3 regions of the Ewingella sp. C233 genome follow, and region 1 is predicted to be linked to each of the others. Evidence: predicted binding sites of a transcription regulator. Region 1 holds the regulator's gene; each other region holds the start of a gene.
What was found. The regulator LexA, encoded in region 1, represses DNA repair genes until DNA is damaged. The targets are predictions, from matches to a motif close to TNCTGTATGTACATACAGNA.
Positions count from the first base shown of each region.

Region 2: rmuC (DNA recombination protein RmuC) is a predicted target of LexA. The motif match lies at 1,788-1,807, and genes of this name have one in related genera.
Region 3: uvrB (excinuclease ABC subunit UvrB) is a predicted target of LexA. The motif match lies at 1,733-1,752, and genes of this name have one in related genera.

Region 1 covers NZ_JBUZRI010000002.1:584,703-591,440, forward strand. Annotated here, with positions in the region: gene dusA (tRNA dihydrouridine(20/20a) synthase DusA) at 1-382, opposite strand, end outside; gene zur (zinc uptake transcriptional repressor Zur) at 707-1,228, shown strand; gene ACZRKO_RS15130 (CsbD family protein) at 1,429-1,638, opposite strand; gene lexA (transcriptional repressor LexA) at 1,855-2,463, opposite strand; gene ACZRKO_RS15140 (diacylglycerol kinase) at 2,582-2,950, opposite strand; gene plsB (glycerol-3-phosphate 1-O-acyltransferase PlsB) at 3,127-5,607, shown strand; gene ubiA (4-hydroxybenzoate octaprenyltransferase) at 5,718-6,629, opposite strand; gene ubiC (chorismate lyase) at 6,626-6,738, opposite strand, start outside.
Region 2 covers NZ_JBUZRI010000006.1:109,094-115,831, reverse strand. Annotated here, with positions in the region: gene ubiE (bifunctional demethylmenaquinone methyltransferase/2-methoxy-6-polyprenyl-1,4-benzoquinol methylase UbiE) at 1-51, opposite strand, end outside; gene rmuC (DNA recombination protein RmuC) at 194-1,744, opposite strand; gene ACZRKO_RS20855 (DedA family protein) at 1,902-2,429, opposite strand; gene ACZRKO_RS20850 (tyrosine-protein phosphatase) at 2,505-3,287, opposite strand; gene udp (uridine phosphorylase) at 3,405-4,160, opposite strand; gene ACZRKO_RS20840 (dienelactone hydrolase family protein) at 4,590-5,429, shown strand; gene ptsP (phosphoenolpyruvate--protein phosphotransferase) at 5,498-6,738, opposite strand, start outside.
Region 3 covers NZ_JBUZRI010000001.1:2,301,698-2,308,435, forward strand. Annotated here, with positions in the region: gene uvrB (excinuclease ABC subunit UvrB) at 1-1,641, opposite strand, end outside; gene ACZRKO_RS10395 (ABC transporter ATP-binding protein) at 2,622-3,332, shown strand; gene bioD (dethiobiotin synthase) at 3,322-4,002, opposite strand; gene bioC (malonyl-ACP O-methyltransferase BioC) at 4,146-4,937, opposite strand; gene bioF (8-amino-7-oxononanoate synthase) at 4,921-6,072, opposite strand; gene bioB (biotin synthase BioB) at 6,076-6,738, opposite strand, start outside.

The sequences.
Region 1 (6,738 bases):
CTGCCACCAACGAGGCTTGCGCCATCAGGCAGGCACCGAACATGCCGTTTTGTACTCGGTCAGACGGACAGCCGACGTTCAGGTTGATCTCATCATAGCCGCGCTCTTCGGCGAGTTTGGCGCAGTGCGCCAAATCGGCCGGATTACTGCCGCCAAGCTGCAACGCCACCGGATGTTCGGCATCCCCAAAGCCCAGATAATCGCCCTTACCGTGAATGATGGCGCCGGTAGTGACCATCTCGGTATAAAGCAGCGTCTGGCCGGTCATCAGCCGGTGAAAATGGCGGCAATGACGATCGGTCCAGTCAAGCATCGGCGCGACTGAAAAGCGTTGGGCAGAGAATGGGGCTGAATAAGGTGTGGCGTTTTGAGTTTCTGACATCGACCTGAGATTCGCTGAAGGTGTTCGGGGCTCCCCGGCAAACACAGTAGGCTTCTACCGGAGGGTAATCGTGGATTATATCACAGAACAAAGATTCAGCATCCCGCCTCGTCCCCGCGGGTTTCAAGCGCCTTGCGCTCAAGCGCGAATATCAGATCATGGGTATCGGAAAGAGAAATGTCGAACAAGCGCTGGCAAAGATGTGCCAAACGATGACCCCTGTCACTGAAATGGCGCATAATTCGGCGATTACCCCGAAGCATGGTAAAATCCGCCTTGCTTGTTCAAAGCATTCAACCCAGCAGCGTATTCAGAGAACCTTTTATGACCCTGACTAACCCGGATCAACTCCTCTCGCAAGTTCTCGCTCAGGCGGAAAAACTTTGCCAGCAGCGCAATGTGCGCCTGACACCGCAGCGTCTTGAAGTGCTGCGTCTTATGACGCAACAACCCGGTGCCATCAGTGCTTACGACCTCCTGGATTTACTGCGCGTCAGCGAGCCTCAGGCTAAACCCCCTACGGTTTACCGGGCGCTGGATTTTTTGCTGGAACAGGGTTTTATTCATCGCGTAGAATCAGCCAACAGCTATGTTCTGTGCCACCACTTTGAAGAGCCAAGCCATACTTCTGCCCTGTTTATCTGTGACCGCTGCGGGCTGGTAACCGAGAAAACCACCGACGGCATCGAAGAACGTCTGGCAAAACTGGCAATAGATTCAGGATTTGAATTGCGCCACTCCGTTGTCGAAGCTCACGGATTGTGCGGAGAGTGTAAGGTGGTTGAACAGTGCGACAGCCATGAGCATTGCGAACACGATCATACTATCGTCACTAAAAAGCGTTAATGCATTCAGGGTTTCTGGTTATAGATTGGTAAGGTAGTACAGGGATAGTGCGGGAAAGAAGAATATTGCGGAGGGTAATCTTTTACTCAGCGTTGCAGCAAGGTCGGTACGTCCCTGTACCTTGCATCCTGAAAGCGTTTCCGGGTAGGAGCAGCGTATTTCTCAGGATGCATCATTGATGCGCAAGGGGGAGTTGCGACTTACCAATGATATTTGTTATCCGTTTCCCAGGACTTGAGTTCTTTCTCGGCTTCTTCTTTCTTGTAGCCGTAACGCTCCTGGATTTTACCTACCAGCTGATCACGTTTCCCTTCCACCACAGTCAGGTCATCGTCAGTCAGCTTGCCCCATTTTTCTTTCACTTTACCTTTAAACTGCTTCCAGTTACCTTCGGTTTGGTCCTTATTCATAACAAATTCTCCTATTACCTTGGGTTAGGTTGTCGTGTTTTCTTCAACACGGTAAGTGCTTACCACATGAATAAGAGTAGTTGAGAATTTGGTTTTTACTTCAGATAACAGCGATAATCGCCACTATTAGGATTATTCCAGAGTGGTAAATAGCGATAACCGCTAAAGATTTCACCCGCGGCGGAAAAGAAAATTTGTTTTACCGTCGCAGGTAATTTAGATCCAGTCACCGTTGCGGATAACGCCAACCGCAAGGCCTTCAATACTGAAACTCTGTTCACGCAGATCAACGACGATAGGTTCGAAGTCGCTGTTCTCAGGCAGAAGCTGAACTACGCTACCCTGTTTTTTCAGACGCTTAACCGTCACTTCATCATCAATACGAGCGACGACGACCTGACCATTACGCACATCCTGCGTTTTATGCACTGCCAGTAAATCACCGTCGAGGATACCGATATCACGCATCGACATACCGCTGACACGCAGCAGGAAATCGGCACTTGGTTTGAACATCGCGGGATCAACTTGGTAATGCCCTTCGATATGTTGCTGAGCTAGCAGAGGCTCACCGGCGGCCACACGGCCAATCAGTGGTAAACCTTCTTCCTCTTCCATCAGCAGGCGAATACCGCGTGATGCACCGGAAACAATCTCGATGACGCCTTTGCGTTGCAGTGCTTTAAGGTGCTCTTCCGCCGCATTAGGTGAGCGAAAACCCAAGCGCGTAGCAATCTCAGCACGAGTTGGTGGCATACCGGTGGTGGCGATGTGATCGCGAATGAGGTCGTAGACCTCTTGTTGTCTGACTGTTAAAGCTTTCATCCCGCCCCCTGATTGTTTATACAGTATTGCTGTGAGTATATACAGGTAACCCCTGAATGAAAACCTAAGAGTGAATAAAAACAGATGCTAAAGTAAAATATGGAATCTGTATTCCGCTTTAGAACCAATGCGACCAAAACACACTGACCCAGGTGAAAACTGCCAGTATAATTGTCAGCAGAACCGCCGCAGACCCGATGTCTTTTGCGCGGCCAGACAGGACGTGGAATTCAGGCCCAATACGGTCAATAGCACATTCAACCGCGCTATTTAATAATTCGACGATGACCACCAGCACCAGAACACCCACTAACAAGATGCGCTCAATGCTGGTCACATCGAGGAAAAAAGACAAAATGATGAAGGGCAACACGCCGATCACTTCCTGACGAAAAGCCGCCTCATTTTTCCACGCCGCACTCAGGCCTTTTAGGGAAAAACCAGCGGCTTTAACGATACGGGTAAGTCCGGTAGATTCATTTTTCATGTGTTTTTCGTCTTATCGGAAAGTGTGCGGCATTTTATACTTAAAAGCCCCCGGGTTGCAGCAAGCAAAGCGGCAGCCAGATAGGCCCAGAAAACACACAGAGTATCACCACAGACCACGAATCCAGTTTCTGGTATCCTTGCGGCGAATTGCTAACGAAGAGGCTTCACGTTTTTATGTCAGGTTGGCGTAGACTTTATTATACCTTATTGAATTTACCGCTAAAATTGCTGGTAAAGAGCAAGGTCATTCCGACAGATCCGGTTACCGAGTTGCGTTTAGATCCGACTCGCCCGATCCTGTACGTTTTGCCTTATCATTCGAAGACAGATTTACTGACCTTACGCACTCAGTGCCTGGCGCAGAATCTGCCGGATCCCCTTATTCCATTGGAAATCGACGGCGTACAGCTGCCGAGTCACGTTTTTATCGCTGAAGGGCCGCGTGTATTCACCTATTACACGCCGAAGCTTGAGTCGATAAAACTGTTCCACGACTATCTGGATTTACATCGCAACAACCCGCAATTAGACATTCAAATGCTACCGGTCTCGGTCATGTTTGGGCGTGCACCGGGTCGCGAAGGACAAGAAACGCCGCATCTGCGTGTGCTGAACGGCGTGCAGAAGTTCTTTGCTGTGTTGTGGCTGGGTCGTGACAGTTTCGTGCGCTTCTCCAATACCGTATCGCTGCGCTATATGGCAACCGAACACGGTACGGATAAAACCATCGCACAGAAACTGGCCCGCGTGGCGCGTATGCACTTCTCACGTCAGCGTTTAGCGGCCGTTGGCCCGCGTCTGCCGGTACGTCAGGACCTATTCAATAAGCTGCTGGCGTCCAAAGCGATTGAGAAGGCTGTCGAAGACGAAGCGCGCAGCAAAAAGATCTCCCACGAAAAGGCCCAGCAGAACGCAATTGCTCTGATGGAAGAGATCGCCGCTGATTTCTCCTATGAAGCCGTGCGCCTGTCAGATCGCGTATTAAGCTGGACGTGGAACCGCCTGTATAAAGGTATCAACGTCAATAATGCCGAACGTGTGCGCCAGTTGGCGCTGGATGGTCAGGAGATCGTGTATGTGCCCTGCCACCGCAGCCATATGGACTATTTACTGCTCTCTTACGTGCTTTATCATCAGGGTCTGGTTCCGCCACACATCGCCGCCGGTATCAATCTGAATTTCTGGCCAGCTGGCCCGATTTTCCGCCGATTGGGTGCGTTCTTTATCCGCCGCACCTTTAAGGGCAATAAACTTTATTCGACGGTATTCCGTGAATATCTCGGTGAACTGTTCACCCGCGGTTACTCGGTTGAGTACTTTGTTGAAGGTGGCCGTTCGCGCACCGGACGCTTGCTCGAACCGAAAACAGGCACATTGTCCATGACCATTCAGGCCATGCTGCGCGGGGGTTCACGCCCAATCACGCTGGTGCCGATTTACATCGGTTATGAGCATGTGATGGAAGTTGGCACCTATGCCAAAGAGCTGCGCGGCGCGACGAAAGAGAAAGAAAGTTTTATGCAGATGATCAACGGATTACGCAAACTGCGTAACCTTGGTCAGGGCTACGTTAACTTCGGCGAACCTCTGCCTCTCACGACGTATCTTAATCAAAATGTGCCGACCTGGCGCGAGTCTATCGACCCGATTGAAGCCCACCGTCCCAGCTGGCTGACGCCGACCGTGCAGGACATTGCGGATAAGATCATGGTGCGCATCAATAACTCTGCTGCAGCCAACGCCATGAACTTGTGCTGTACCGCGCTTCTGGCTTCACGTCAGCGTTCGCTGACTCGCGAGCAGTTGACCGAACAGCTCGACTGTTATCTGCAATTGCTGCGCAATGTGCCTTATACCGCAGATTCTACCGTGCCGAATCTGACAGCTGGCCAGCTTCTCGACCACGCGCTGAACATGAATAAGTTCGAAGTCGAGAAAGACAATATTGGTGACATCATCATTCTGCCGCGTGAGCAGGCAGTCCTGATGACCTATTACCGCAACAATATCCATCATCTTCTGGTGCTGCCGTCGCTGATTTCAAGCATCATCATGCACCACCGTACAGTTACCAGTGCCGAGCTACTTCGTCAGGTATCACTGATTTTCCCAATGATGAAAGCCGAACTTTTCATGCACTACAGCAAAGAAGAGCTGCCGACCGTGCTAGAAGTGCTGTGTGCAGAGCTTGCACGTCAAGGACTGATCAAGATCGATGGTGAAACGCTGGCGCTTAATCCTCTGCGTATCCGTCCGCTGCAACTGCTGGCAGCCGGTGTCCGGGAAACACTGCAACGCTACGCCATTACCCTCTCCTTATTGAGCAATAACCCAAGCATCAGCCGCGGTGCGCTGGAGAAAGAGAGCCGGATTATGGCTCAGCGTCTGTCGGTGCTGCACGGTATCAATGCGCCAGAGTTCTTCGACAAAGCAGTGTTCACTACGCTGGTCGGCACGCTGCGCGAAGAGGGTTATATCAATGATATCGGTGATGCCATCCCTGAACATACGCGTGAAATCTACACCATCCTCAGTGATTTAATGACCCCGGAAATCAAGCTGACGATCGAAAGCTCGGGTATGCCATCTGAGCTTCCGCAGCCATCCGTACCCCCCGCTGAGCCCAAAGTCGATGTGCGGGATACCGATCACTAACGAAGCCCACCCGCAGGCTAGCTGGCTTCGTTAAAGGTACGATCAAAAATGCCCGGTTCTCTGTATAAAGAACCGGGCATTTTTTTATAGCTATCAGGATGGCAGCAGCTTCAGAGATTGAAGTTCGACAGACTCATCAGAATGCCGAGGAACAGCACCAGCCCGACATAATTATTCTGGCGGAAGGCGAGGAAACAGGCATCGCGGTCGCGTTTAGCAGTAAGTTTATGCTGATGCGTAAACAGTGCCGCCGCCAGTAGTAACGACCAGTAGAACGGCGCGCTAAGCTGTGTCAGATACCCTACCGCCGCCATCAGTACCAGCATGGCTAATTGCAGAATACCGTTGATGAGATTGTCAAAACGCCCAAACAGGATTGCCGTCGACTTGATGCCGATTTTCAGGTCATCGTCGCGGTCAACCATGGCGTATTGCGTGTCGTAGGCCACAGTCCAGCAGATATTGGCTGCAAACAGCAACCAGCAGCTCAGCGGTACGGCTTCGCTCACCGCCGCGTAAGCCATTGGAATAGACCAACCAAAGGCGGCACCCAATACCACTTGTGGCAAATTACTCACCCGTTTGACGAACGGATAAATCCATGCCAGCGCTAACCCGGCCAGTGATAACAAGATTGTCATCCGGTTGAGGGTCAGTACCAGAAGGAAAGAGGCCAGCACCAGACTGACAAAAAGGATTTTGGCCTGTTTACTGCTGATAGCACCGCTTGGCAACGGGCGGTTGGCGGTGCGCTTAACGTGACCATCAAATTTACGGTCAGCGTAATCATTCACCACGCAACCGGCCGCACGCATACAGAATACGCCCAGCACGAAAACCAGCATAATTTTCAGCGATGGCATTCCGCCACCAGCCAGCCACAATGCCCACAACGTCGGCCACAGCAGCAGCAACGAACCAATAGGTTTATCAATGCGCATCAGGCGACAGTAATCCCGCCAGTGGCCCTGAGAAAGGCTAACAGACACCTTTTGCTCCCCTTGTTGATTAGCCTGACTCATCCCTTTTGCACCTTATTTTCGGGGCGATGTAGGGGGGATTCAGGCAGGAAAATTTCAGTCAGCAGCAGTGGCTTGTCAGAAAGACGCAAACGCGAACGGCGCGCCCACA
Region 2 (6,738 bases), on a different contig from region 1:
CGCTACGGTACGGAAACCAAAATGCGTGGTTTCCTGCGTCTGCTTTTCCATTTTTTATGCCTGCTTATTCAGTCAAACTCTTGGGGAAAGTGTACCAGAACCCCGGGGAAAGCCCCATCACCGATGCTGATTGAACCTCCAAAGATATTCACAGGAAGAATGACTGAGGAGCAACGGCGATCAGACCTGATTATTATTGTTCGCGTAACCGGTCAGCATCGCTTTCACTGGACTCGGATGACAGCGGTTGGTTCTCTTGTGATGGCGAATTTTCAAGAGAAACGGCGGTTTCCGGTTCGTTATCCGCTTTCGCCTGCTCAGCCAAAGAGGGGCTGATGGGCCGCTTAACCTCAACGCCCAGAGCGCGGAATCCTTCTACCTGACCGATCACGTTACCGCGACCCTGCGACAGTTTATTCATCGCCAGGCGATAACTACCCTGCGCTTTTTCCAAACTTTGCCCCATCGACTCCATATCATCAACGAACAGACGCAGCTTGTCATACAGTCGTGCAGCGCGGTCAGCGATACGCTTGGCGTTCTGACTTTGATGTTCATAGCGCCACAGATTGCTGATAGTTCTTAATGCCACCAGCAATGTGGTCGGGCTCACCAGCATAATGTTGTGCTTAAGCGCTTCGCTGATCAATTCGGGCTCCCGGTCGATAGCCAGCAGGAAAGCCGGTTCGACAGGAATGAACATCAGCACATAGTCGAGGCTGCGCAGCCCCGGTAATTGCTGATAATCTTTGCGTCCCAGCAGACGGATATGACCGCGTACGGAAGCAATATGCTCGTTCAGGGCAATGTCGCGTTCAATATCATCCTGACTGTTGAAATAACGCTCATAGGCCACCAGCGTCATTTTGGCATCAATCACCACATCTTTGTTTTGTGGCAACCGCACCACAACATCAGGTTGCATACGGCTATTGGTATCTACCTGCACGCTGACCTGCGTCTGGTATTCATACCCTTCGCGCAAGCCGGAGGCCTCAAGCACCCGGCTCAGAACAACCTCCCCCCAGTTACCCTGAGTTTTATTATCCCCTTTCAGGGCTTTAGTGAGATTGATGGCTTCACGCGCCATCTGCTCGTTGAGTTGCTGGAGGTTACGGATCTCATGGGACAACGTATGCCGTTCACGCGCTTCCTGACCAAAACTGTCCTGCACCTGACGGCGGAACCCATCCAGTTGTTCACGCAGCGGCAACAACAGCTTGTCGAGGCTCTGCTTGTTTTGCTCGTCAGCACGGCGTCCGCTATGTTCAAAAATACGATTAGCGAGATTTTCAAACTGACTCGTGAGCCGTTGTTCACTGTTGATCAGTAGCCGTTGTTTGTCTTCGGCCGCCATGCGAGTTTCATCAAGGCGCGTCGAGACTTCCCGTAGTTCGGCTTCCTGAGCGCTGTTGATTTCACGCTGAGCTCGCAGTTCCTGATTAAGCTGTTCGCACTCGCTTTGCCAGTGGGCCAGACTCAGCAACTTTTCACGGCTGCCCGCCAGGTCACTGTGCAAATTGCGCAGCTCCAGTTCAGACTGACGGCTATGTTGTTGCACCTGTTGGCGCTCAGCCTTCAGGCTTTCGTTTTCTGCTTGCTGCTGCTCAAGCGCCTGCTGCAGTAGACGGCGTTGGGTTTCATGCTCGGTTTGACGTCGCTGTTGAAGCAGGCTGGCAATCAGCCAGCCCAGCAATAAGCCAGCTAAACCACCGCCCATCAGATAGAGGATGCTGATGTCCACGGACTCTCCATTTCAGTCAATTCTTGCGGCCAAGGTAATGTCATGCTGTATGGATGTCCAGCCCATTTTTAGACGCTTCGATACTTTGCGACACGTCTCGCAAGACGTAATTTCTCACCCGATCCCCTCTTGTACAAACCGGCGTAGCGTCACAAGATCACAACCACCGGCTGAGCCATTGAATACCAAAGGCACCGGGAGCCAGCACGCCAAACGCCCATATCAAGGCAGAGGTAACATTGGCTATTTGGAAATAACGCTGCGGCATACCGCAAATACCGGCCACCAGAGGGACTACCGCACGAAGTGGGCCAAAGAAGCGGCCGATAAAGGCACCGGGCATACCCCACTTTTCAAAGAAGGCATGTCCGCGCTCAAGCATTTGCGGATGTTTTGAAAACGGCCAGAAATTACCAACACGGTCTTTGAAATGGTCGCCAACCCAGTAAGAAAACCAGTCACCGAAGAAGGCACCAGCGGCTGCGGCTGCCCAGATAGGCCAAAAGGGAATACCACTTTCGCCAATCAGTGCGCCCAGCCCTAACAAAATCACGGTGGCGGGAAGCAGCAGTGAGATAAATGCCAGCGATTCACCGAACGCGAGGAAAAAAACAATGGGTACAGCCCAGACCTCATGTGCACGAACAAACTCGGTAGTGAGGTGAATAACGTCGTTAAGGGTCAAAAGATTTCCTCGTAAAACAGGCTTTAAAATCAGAGATTTTGATTAACGGCAAACCGTGCTTCCTGCAGACAAATACTACTCAAGGTAGCGCTCGCGCAGACTCTCACGCTGCTCTGCCGCCAGGCCATACTCTTTTTCCAGCCACAGATCGGTGGAACCGTATAGGTCGTCGATAGATTTTAGCGCGGTGTCGATAAATGCTTCACGCACAGAAAGAACATACGCAAATTTTTCCAACGCTTTTTCGTTGAGCCGGATGGACATTTTATCGAGCATTTGTTCGCGGAAAGGGGCCAGCGTAGTGTCAGTCAGCAGATAGTCTTCCAGCACGGTATTCCGGTCAGCACCCAGCGCAAAAAGCACCAGCGCAGAACCAATACCCGTGCGATCTTTACCCACTGCGCAGTGCTGCACTATCGCACCGCCGGTTGGTTGCATCAGCAGGTTTGCGAGTTGCTGGTATGCCGCATTGTTAAATGGCAGGCGGCGGTAAAGCTCGAGCATAAAAGCTTCAGGTTCAAAGGCGTTGATGGTGTGTTCAGTCAGCTTTTCGAGATTAGCGTTAACTTCATGGCTCAGAGGATTAGCAGGCGCATGGTGATACTGCACACCGTGCCAAAGAACATCGGGCTTGGCGGCGACTTCATCCGTATCACGATAGTCGAGAATATGCGCGACAGGGACTTTACTCAGATAGTCACCATCTTTGGGTGTCAGCGCATCAAGCGAACCGGAGCGATACAACCAGCCGCGTTTGATGCGGCGTCCGTCGGCAGCACTGTTGCCGCCTAATTCGCGGAAATTAATGCCACCTTCAAGAGGAGTCAGCGAGGGATGGAGCAAAATAGTTGCTGTCATAAAAGGTCCTTTTCCTTGAATTATCTATCCTCAGACCTTAACAGATTCACGTTGTAATATAAAAAACGGGCCACCTGAGTAGCCCGTTTTTCATCAGAGAAAGCAAAGCGATAACCTTTAGATCAGGCGACGCGCGGCTTCTACGACGATTTTCACCGCATGACTTTCGGTTTTTTTCATCGTCTCAGCATTAGGAATCTCTTGCTGGGTACGGTTAACGATAACGCCCGCGACCATACCGGCACGCAGCCCCTGGCTTGCGCACATGGTCAACAGCGTCGCAGACTCCATTTCATAGTTCATCACGCCCATTTCCTGCCACTCTTTCATCGACTCTTTAAAGCGACGAACCACGCGGCCAGAGTAGGTGTCATAACGCTCCTGACCCGGATAGAAGGTATCCGAAGAGGCCGTCACACCAATGTGCGTTTCAGCGCCAACGGCCTTCGCTGCGGCAACCAGCGCCGTTGTACAGTCAAAATCAGCGACCGCTGGGAATTCCATCGGGGCGAAATGCAGGCTTGCGCCATCAAGACGCACAGCCGCCGTGGTAACGAGAACGTCGCCCACATTGATGTGTGGCTGAATTGCGCCGGTTGTTCCCACGCGCAGGAAGGTACGGATACCGAGCTGGGCTAACTCTTCAACGGCAATAGAGGTAGACGGGCCACCGATACCGGTAGAACAAACGATGACAGATTTGCCATCAAGCTCTGCGCGCCATGAGGTAAATTCGCGATGAGAAGCCAGACGCACTGGGTTCTCCATCAGTTTGGCGATCTTTTCAACGCGCTCAGGGTCACCAGGAACGATAGCCAGCGTCGCGCCATTTAAATCTTTTTTGGTCAGGCCAAGGTGGAAAACGTCAGACATAACAAACTCCTCTTTATTTAAGGTCATATTTTCGCAGGAGGACACCCGGCTACTCTACTGATCATTGTGCCGTTATTTCGTGACGAACGTCACTATGACGTAACAACAAAAATACGACGTACATTTAAAACGTGATCAAATTCACAATAAAAGCCTTATTTGGCGTTTTTTTATACTGGTTAAAATTCTCTCATTGCCCTTCGAAAACGGTACAGATATCGACCTGTGCGGGCCGATGTCTGTTTTAAAACGTGAGAGGTCGTTTTTACACTCAGGCGAATAACGCCTTCATTCTGAGCCTGAATCTTACGACTTTTTTAGACGTAGCCTAACTATAGGATATGTCTTGTGTCTTGCCGTAGTGACTTTATGGCTATAGTTTAAAAACAACAGCGCGACTTATAGCATAAGAAAAGTATGGAGACCGAAATGAAGAATGACGACTTACCTGTACCTACACCGCAAGTAAAACAGGCTCCGACCAGCTTTGCACCGGCTGTTACTCCTGTCGCCAGTACCACGATACATACTGATGCTGAAGGCCTGCACGCCGGACAGACGACCATCCCGTCTCAAGGTGAGGATATGCCAGCCTATCTTGCGCGCCCGGAGAATTACACCGGGAAATTGCCCGTAGTATTGGTGGTGCAGGAAATTTTCGGGGTGCATGAACACATTCAGGATGTATGCCGCCGGCTGGCGAAACAGGGATATATGGCTATCGCGCCTGAACTCTACTTCCGCCAAGGTGACCCACGCGATTACACAGAAATCAGCGATATCATCGGTAAAGTCGTGGGCAAGGTGCCCGACCAACAAGTGCTCTCGGATCTTGACCACACGGCGCACTGGGCGTCACAGCACGGCGGAGATACCTCAAAACTGGCTATCACCGGTTTTTGCTGGGGTGGTCGTATTACCTGGCTTTATGCCGCGCACAACCCGCAGTTGAAAGCTGGTGTGGCCTGGTATGGCAAGTTAGTGGGTGACAAAACGCTGACCAGCCCGACACACCCCGTGGATGAAGCGGTCGATCTGACGTCACCGGTACTCGGTTTATATGGCGGCCAGGACTCAGGCATTTCGCTCGAGAGTGTGGAGACCATGCGTCAGGCTATCCGCGCCGCGAATGCCACGGCAGAAATCATCGTTTATCCGGAAGCCGGTCATGCTTTTAATGCCGATTACCGGGCCAGCTACAATCCCGAAGCCGCTGCCGATGGCTGGCAACGCATGCTGGAATGGTTCGAGAAATATGGCGTCAAATAATACAACGTGCCTCTGCTATCAGATGCCCCGGGGCTGTAGCACCTGCGGGGCTTCTTGACCTATTAATTTCAGAGTTCAAGCTCCTGTTTGAGCAGAGATTCTACCTGCTGCACAGAGCCCGCGTTAACCAATGCATCACGAAAAGTTTCATGCATGATGCGCCGCGCCAGTTTGGAAAAAATACGCATATGCTGATCGCCTGCTGCGTGCTTGTTCAGGGTTAGCATAATGATAAAATCGGCCTGTTCGTCTCCCCAGGCTATCGGGTGAAGTAACCTGGCGACGCTGATTGTTGACTGCTCAATATGCTCTGACTTGGTGTGAGGAATGGCAAAACCAAACCCCAGACCGGTTGAAAACACCGCTTCCCGTGCCCACAGATCTGCGGCAAGCTTACGGGGATAACGGCAACGGCCAGCAAGCATGAGGTTATCCACCATGCCTTTAATGACCTCTTCTTTGCTACGCCAGTCAGTGTCGAGTGCAATACAATCCGGTGTGATTAACGGTGCGTCATTGACTTCCTTACGGAACTGCGCCAGCAGATGCTCGACTTCAAGCGAGGTACGGCAAGCCATCGCGCTGTTGAGCAACTGACGGCACTCGCGGCTATCGAGTTTCGCCAGATACGCTTTGGTCACGGCAACAGAAGGGGCGCTCATGCTGATTTCGTCCAATCCGAGTCCTACCAGCAACGGTAGCACCGAACCTTTCGCGCCCAGCTCACCGCATAAACCAATCCATTTCCCATGCTGGTGCACCTCGCGCACCGCGTGATCCAGAGCACGCAGAAATGCCGGATTCAGGCTGTTGTAATGGCGGCTTACCTTGGCGTTATCACGGTCCACGGCCAGCAGATATTGCGTGAGGTCATTACTACCGATACTAAAGAAATCAATCTCTTCACAGCACTGGTCAATAATAAACAGCACCGACGGGACCTCCAGCATGATGCCCAAAGGGATCTTTTCATCGAAAGGGATCTGTTCTGTACGCAGTGATTGTTTGGCTTCTGCTAATTTTTCCTTCACCCACAATACCTCTTCCATAGAAGAGATCATCGGGATCATGATTTTCAGTGCGCCATGCGCCGAGGCGCGCAGAATGGCGCGTAGTTGGGTCTGGAATAACGGCAGATATTCCTGATAAATACGCACTGCGCGATAACCGAGGAAAGGGTTCTTCTCAGCAGGTATATTCAGGTAATCGAGAGGTTTATCCCCACCGATATCCATGGTGCGAACGACAATGGGTTTCCCTTTCGCGGCGTCGCTGGCCTGACAGAAAATATTATAAAGCTCATCTTCAG
Region 3 (6,738 bases), on a different contig from region 1:
ATTGAGGTTACGCGCCGCACGGCCGATGGTCTGAATCAGTGAACGCTCGGAACGCAGGAAACCCTCTTTGTCTGCATCGAGGATCGCCACCAGCGACACTTCCGGCATATCCAGCCCTTCGCGCAGTAAGTTGATACCGACCAGCACGTCGAACTCACCGAGGCGTAAATCACGAATGATCTCCACACGCTCGACGGTATCAATGTCAGAGTGAAGGTAACGCACCTTCTCGCCGTGTTCCTCCAGATACTCCGTCAAATCCTCAGCCATACGCTTGGTGAGCGTGGTGACCAGCACACGCTCGTTCACTTCGACGCGTTTGCGGATCTCTGACAGCAAATCGTCGACCTGCGTGCCCACCGGACGCACTTCAATCAGCGGATCCAGCAGACCGGTCGGACGTACCACTTGTTCGACCACGTCACCGCCGGATTTTTCCATTTCATACGTGCCCGGCGTGGCGGAAACATAAATACTTTGCGGCGCAGCGGCTTCGAACTCTTCAAAGCGCATCGGGCGGTTATCGAGTGCGGAAGGCAGGCGGAAACCGTACTCCACCAGCGTCTCTTTGCGCGAACGGTCACCTTTGTACATACCGCCGATTTGCGGAATGGTGACGTGGGACTCGTCAACAATCAGCAGGCCGTCGGCTGGCAGATAGTCAAACAGCGTCGGAGGCGGCTCGCCCGGCCCGCGCCCTGAGAGGTAGCGCGAGTAGTTTTCGATGCCGGAGCAATATCCGAGTTCGTTCATCATTTCGAGATCAAACTGCGTGCGCTGACTGATGCGCTGCTCTTCCAGCAGTTTGTTATTGTCGAGCAGGTTTTTACGCCGGTCCGCCAGTTCAACTTTGATCTCTTCCATCGCCTGCACAATACGTTCGCGCGGCGTCACGTAGTGGGTTTTCGGGTAGATGGTAAAACGCGGGATCTCATGCTGCACCTGGCCGGTCAGCGGATCAAACAGCGAGAGGCGTTCGACCTCTTGGTCAAACAGCTCAATACGCAGCGCCAGATCGTCAGACTCCGCCGGGAAGACGTCAATCACTTCGCCACGAACGCGGAACGTACTGCGCTGGAAAGCCTGATCGTTGCGGGCATATTGCAGTTCTGCCAGACGGCGCAAAATCGCGCGCTGGTCGATGATCATGCCCTTGGTCAAATGCAACATCATCTTCAGATAGAGGTCCGGATCACCCAGACCGTAGATAGCAGAAACCGACGCGACAACGATCACATCACGGCGTTCCAGCAGGGCTTTAGTGGCAGAAAGGCGCATTTGTTCGATGTGTTCGTTTATCGAGGCGTCTTTTTCGATAAATGTATCAGAACTGGGTACATAGGCTTCCGGCTGATAGTAATCGTAATAGGAGACAAAATATTCAACGGCATTATCCGGGAAAAACTCTTTCATCTCACCATAGAGTTGGGCAGCCAGCGTCTTATTGGGTGCCAGCACCATGGTTGGCCGGTTGAGGTCCGCAATCACATTCGCGACGGTAAACGTCTTCCCTGAGCCGGTGACACCGAGCAACGTCTGGTGTGCAAGCCCGTTCTCCAGCCCCTCTTCCAGTGCGCGTATGGCCTCAGGCTGATCGCCTGACGGTTTAAAATCGGAATGCAGTTTGAATACTTTACTCATTGACGGGCTACCTGACTGAAGAGGAGGAACACACAACACCGGCTAAGGAGACTCAGTATGGAAGACTCCGCGATTTTTGCCAGCGATATAGTACTGGATATAAAACCAGCTTCCAATGACTACGTTCAGTTCATTTTTTAACGGCCTGACATCCTGACTTTGAAAATGTTACCTCTCTGCACTTTTTTAGGTTTTCAGTTCAGCCACATTTTCCCCATCGCAGAACATTTATCCCCAGTTATTAACACGAATTAACTTTCTGACCACAGGTTGACGAAAATTGACACTGACGGGATAACGCGATTTGACAAAGCTTGATTTTAGTTAACTTATTGAAATATATATTTTTATCAAAAAAGCGGCGATTCCAGACAAAGTGAGTGCAGCCCGCGTCCTGACTCGCTTGCAGGAACTTTCCCGACGCTCATGCACATGGTTATCCACAGGAATGGTGGATAACTCACATCGTGCCACGCGCAGCGCGACCTACCAAAAATCGCCCTTTCATCTCCAGCGGTCTGCGTGTGATGTTTTTTAGTTATTTTTAGCCATTTTTACTTCTTTATATATGCCGATTTTGCCTAGATATCCTGTGTCGCAGATATTGCAAAATGAAAAAGTGCATGTCGCGAGGATTTTTTTGCTTTAGCCACGCTGATGCATTGCACCAAAATCACCGTTTCAGGCACTGGCAAAGTGCACCTAAGGGTCCGATATTTGTCTGATTCATTACCGCTGATTAACATTTTGTTCACGGCTTTGGCTACCGGGCTGTTTACATTCTCGCAACTTACTCTTTAGGAGGTATGACCCCAAACTTGGCCTGAGAGTTGCAACATCCATAACGTCTAAGACACCACCTTAACAGCGCAATACAAATGTCAGAAAGATGACAATGACCGTCAATGTACATTAACCATCCCGACTGCCAGCGGCATTACAGAGCCAGTGAGACAGGGGGATAGAGGGAGGACGCTCTGATGTTAAGTGTTAAATCGGTGAATCAATATTATGGCCAGAACCATATCCTGTGGGATATCAATCTGGAGCTGTATCGCGGGCAGTGTACCGGCCTTATCGGCCGTAACGGCGTCGGTAAAACCACGCTGGTCAACTGCATCATGGGCCATCTTCCGGTGAAAAGCGGCACCATCTCCTGGCAGTCGGCCAATGAGGAGCCGCAGAGCCTGCTGAATTTACCGGTGGAAAGCCGGGCACAGATGGGCATCGGCTACGTGCCACAGGGCCGTCAGATCTTTTCGCAAATGAGCGTGAATGAGAATCTGCAAATTGCCATGATGGCCGGGCGCAATAAAACCCGACGGGTACCCGAGCAGGTCTATGAGCTGTTTCCGGATTTAAAAGAGAGAGGCGCACATAAGGCCGGTGAACTCGACGAAAGCCAGCAGCAGCAACTGGCCATCAGCCGGGCACTGGTGCTGGAGCCCGAACTGCTGATCCTCGATGAACCAACCGAGCACACCAGCCCGGCGATGGCGGCGAACATGGGCAATATTATTCACCGCCTGAACCGTGATCTGGGGCTGACGCTACTGCTGGTCGGTCATAAACTGCCGTTTATCCGCACCGTGGCTGACCGCTTCTGCCTGCTCGACGGCGGGCGTAATGTGGCGCAAGGCACGCTGGCAGAACTGGATGACGGGCTGGTAAAAGATCACCTCACGGTGTGAGGCCATCCAGATTCAGATAGTGCCCGATATCTCCGCCGGTCGCCGTACCGAGGAACGGGATCTCGCCCAGCAGTGGCGCAGGCAGCAACCGCGTGAGCGTAGCCAGATAAGCCTGATGATGCTTCCCCGTTTCCTGTACGTCGTTGGCTATCCAGCCCGCCAGTCGCAAACCGCTGTGTGCGATGGCCTGCGCGGTGAGTACTGCATGGTTAATACATCCCAGCCGCATTCCCACTACTAAAATCACCGGCAGTTGTTCCGCTGTCACCCAGTCGGCAAAGGTCTCCTGCTCGTTAAGCGGCGTAAACCATCCTCCCGCCCCTTCCACTACCGTCCAGTCCACTTTAGGTTCGAGATGTCGCAGCCCCCGGGTCAGGGTATCGAGCGCAATCGGGCGCTGTTCGAGCTGGCTGACAATATGCGGCGACGTCGGCTCAATAAAGGTGCACGGGTTCACTTCGTCATAACTAAGCCGCACGGAGCTGTTGGCCTGTAACGCCAGCGCATCACTGTTGCGCGCGCCCTCAGGCGTCATTTCACTGCCCGAGGCCACCGGCTTATACCCTGCGGTAGAAAATCCGGCACGCGCCGCAGCCTGCAAAAAGGCCGTCGTGGCGATGGTTTTTCCGACTTCGGTATCGGTGCCGGTGATAAAGAAGGTTTTTTTCATTTTCTTGTGACCCTTGCTGAAATCCAACGTCATTGGCGCTGTATCAGGGCGGCCAGCGCGTAAATCCCGATGAGCTGACATCAGTCAGTGATTCGGGTGAACTCGCGCAGCTAACGCAGAGACAGCGTCAAGGACGCAGGGTTTTATCTTGGGATTAATGTTTCGACATTGATGACGCCATACACCAGCTTGTAAGTCAGCGGCAGCATGCCGTCCTGACGGGCGTAGTGTTTTTCGAGCAACGCCAGACGGTCACGACCGCCCAGCCCGCCGAGGCGGCCATTTTTGATGTGCGTCGCGCCGATACCTTTGAGCGAACGCATCAGCGACATCGCATCAGGGAACAGAACAGTGTGCTGGCTGAACTGCACATCGTGGCGATACGGCGCACAGGCTTCGGCGATTTTGTCCGGCGTCAGAAACTGGTTAACGTGACGACGACCATCGACTTTCATCCAGGCCGCAGCCAGTTCGCCAAGCGAGCCTTCCGCCAGCGTGGAGAACAGCACCAGCCCGCCAACTCGCGTGACGCGGTGCATCTCTTCGAGCGCGCGCGGCAGCGCATTACACCACTGCACGGCCAGATTGCTGAAACAGATATCCACCGCGCCATCGTCCAGCGGTAAACGTTCGATATCACCTGGCAGATAATGGTGGGCGGAATCCTGCGCGCGGGCCATGTCGATCATGCCCTGGGACAAGTCCAGCGCGGTGACCTGTTTGCCCATGTCACGCCAGCGGCGGCTGAAATAACCGGTGCCGCAACCGGCGTCGAGCAGGGACAAACCGGCGGCCTGATGAGTCTCTGCCACCATGCTAATAAGTTGTTCACCCACGTCGCGCTGCAATTGTGCGGCGCTTTCATAACTGACGGCGGCGCGGCTGAACGCGTCGGCCACCGCTTGTTTGTTCACTAATTCAGTGACTGCACCCATGAAGGGACTCCAGCAAAAAATCGATATCTTCGGGCCGATGGGCAGCCGTCAGGGTAATGCGCAGTCTTGCGCTGCCCCGCGGAACGGTCGGCGGGCGGATCGCACTGACCCATACACCACGCTCACGTAACCGCTGCGCCAGATCCAACGTCGGCTGATTCTCACCGACAATCAGCGGCTGAATAGCCGTGGCAGAAGCCGTCAGTTGATAAGGCAAACCGGCAGCGCCTGCACGGAAACGGGCAATATTGGCCGCCAGTTTATCACGCAGGTCGTCGCCTTGCTGAATACAGCGCAGGCTGGCCTGCAGGGCACAAACTTGTGCGGCGGGCATGGCGGTGCTGTAAATCAGATGACGGGCAAACTGCAACAGGTAATCCGCGGTGGCGTCATCACATAACACCGCAGCACCGCTGCATCCGAACGCTTTGCCAAAAGTCACCACCAGCAGTTCCGGCCGTACATTCTGCTGCCAGCAGCTGCCGCGCCCCTGCTCACCGAGCACGCCGACACCGTGGGCATCATCGACCATCAGCCAGCTGCCGTGCGCCTGCGATAAACGATGAAGACAGCAAAGCGGTGCGGCATCGCCGTCCATGCTGAACACCCCTTCGGTCACCACCAATGTGTCACCGGCCACCGGCTTTTCCAGCAGACGTTGCAGGGAATCCGGCTGATTGTGCTGAAAACGCCTTAGCTGAGAGGGCGCGTGTGCCGCCGCCTCCAGTAATGAAGCGTGGCTCAGTTTGTCGGCCAGTACGCGATCGTCTTGCTGCATCAGCGCCGCAAGAATCGCCTGATTGGCCGCAAAACCGGAGATAAACAGCAATGCACGCGGATATCCCAGCCATTGCGCCAGTTGCTGTTCGAATTCGGCGTGAACATCGCTGTAGCCGGTAACATGCCCTGAGCCACCGCTGCCCACCCCAAAACGCACCGCGCCCTGCTGCCAGGCGGCGATCACATTCAGGTTCTGACTGAGGCCCAGATAATCATTGCCGGAGAAGTTCAGCCAGCGCCGTTCGCCCTGCGTCAGCCAGCGTGCGCTGCCGCCTGCGTTAGGTTGGCGCACGCGAAACGCCGCTGCCTGCTTGCGTGCTTCCACCGCCTCTTTAATACGGATTTGCCAGCTCATTGCTCAGACGGCAGCATTGTAAAATTGCGCGGTGTCGGCATGGACCAGCTGTTCGGCCAGCGCTTCCTGCTGTTGGTTATCACCCATCTCGGTTTCAAACACCTGCGGATTAAGGCCCAGTTTGCCGAAGAGAATGAGGTCTTTATCTTCTGCCGGGTTCGGCGTGGTCAGCAGTTTACAGCCGTAGAAGATCGAGTTGGCACCGGCCATAAAGCACATGGCCTGCGTCTGCTCACTCATCTGCTCGCGGCCAGCGGACAGGCGCACGTAGGAAGCTGGCATCATGATACGCGCGACGGCGATGGTGCGGATGAAATCAAAAGGATCGACGTCGGCGTTATCGGCCAGCGGCGTGCCCTTCACTTTCACCAGCATGTTGATCGGCACGCTCTCCGGCGCGACCGGCAGATTCGCCAGCTGCATCAGCAATCCGGCGCGGTCTTTCACCGTTTCGCCAAGGCCCACGATTCCGCCTGAACAGACTTTGATGCCCGCGCCGCGCACTTCTGACAACGTATCAAGACGTTCCTGATAGCTGCGGGTGGTGATAATGCTGCCGTAAAATTCCGGCGAGGTATCAAGGTTATGGTTATAGAAATCCAGACCCGCCGACGCCAGACGCTGCGCCTGTGTAGTATTGAGCGTACCGAGCGTCATGCAGGTTTC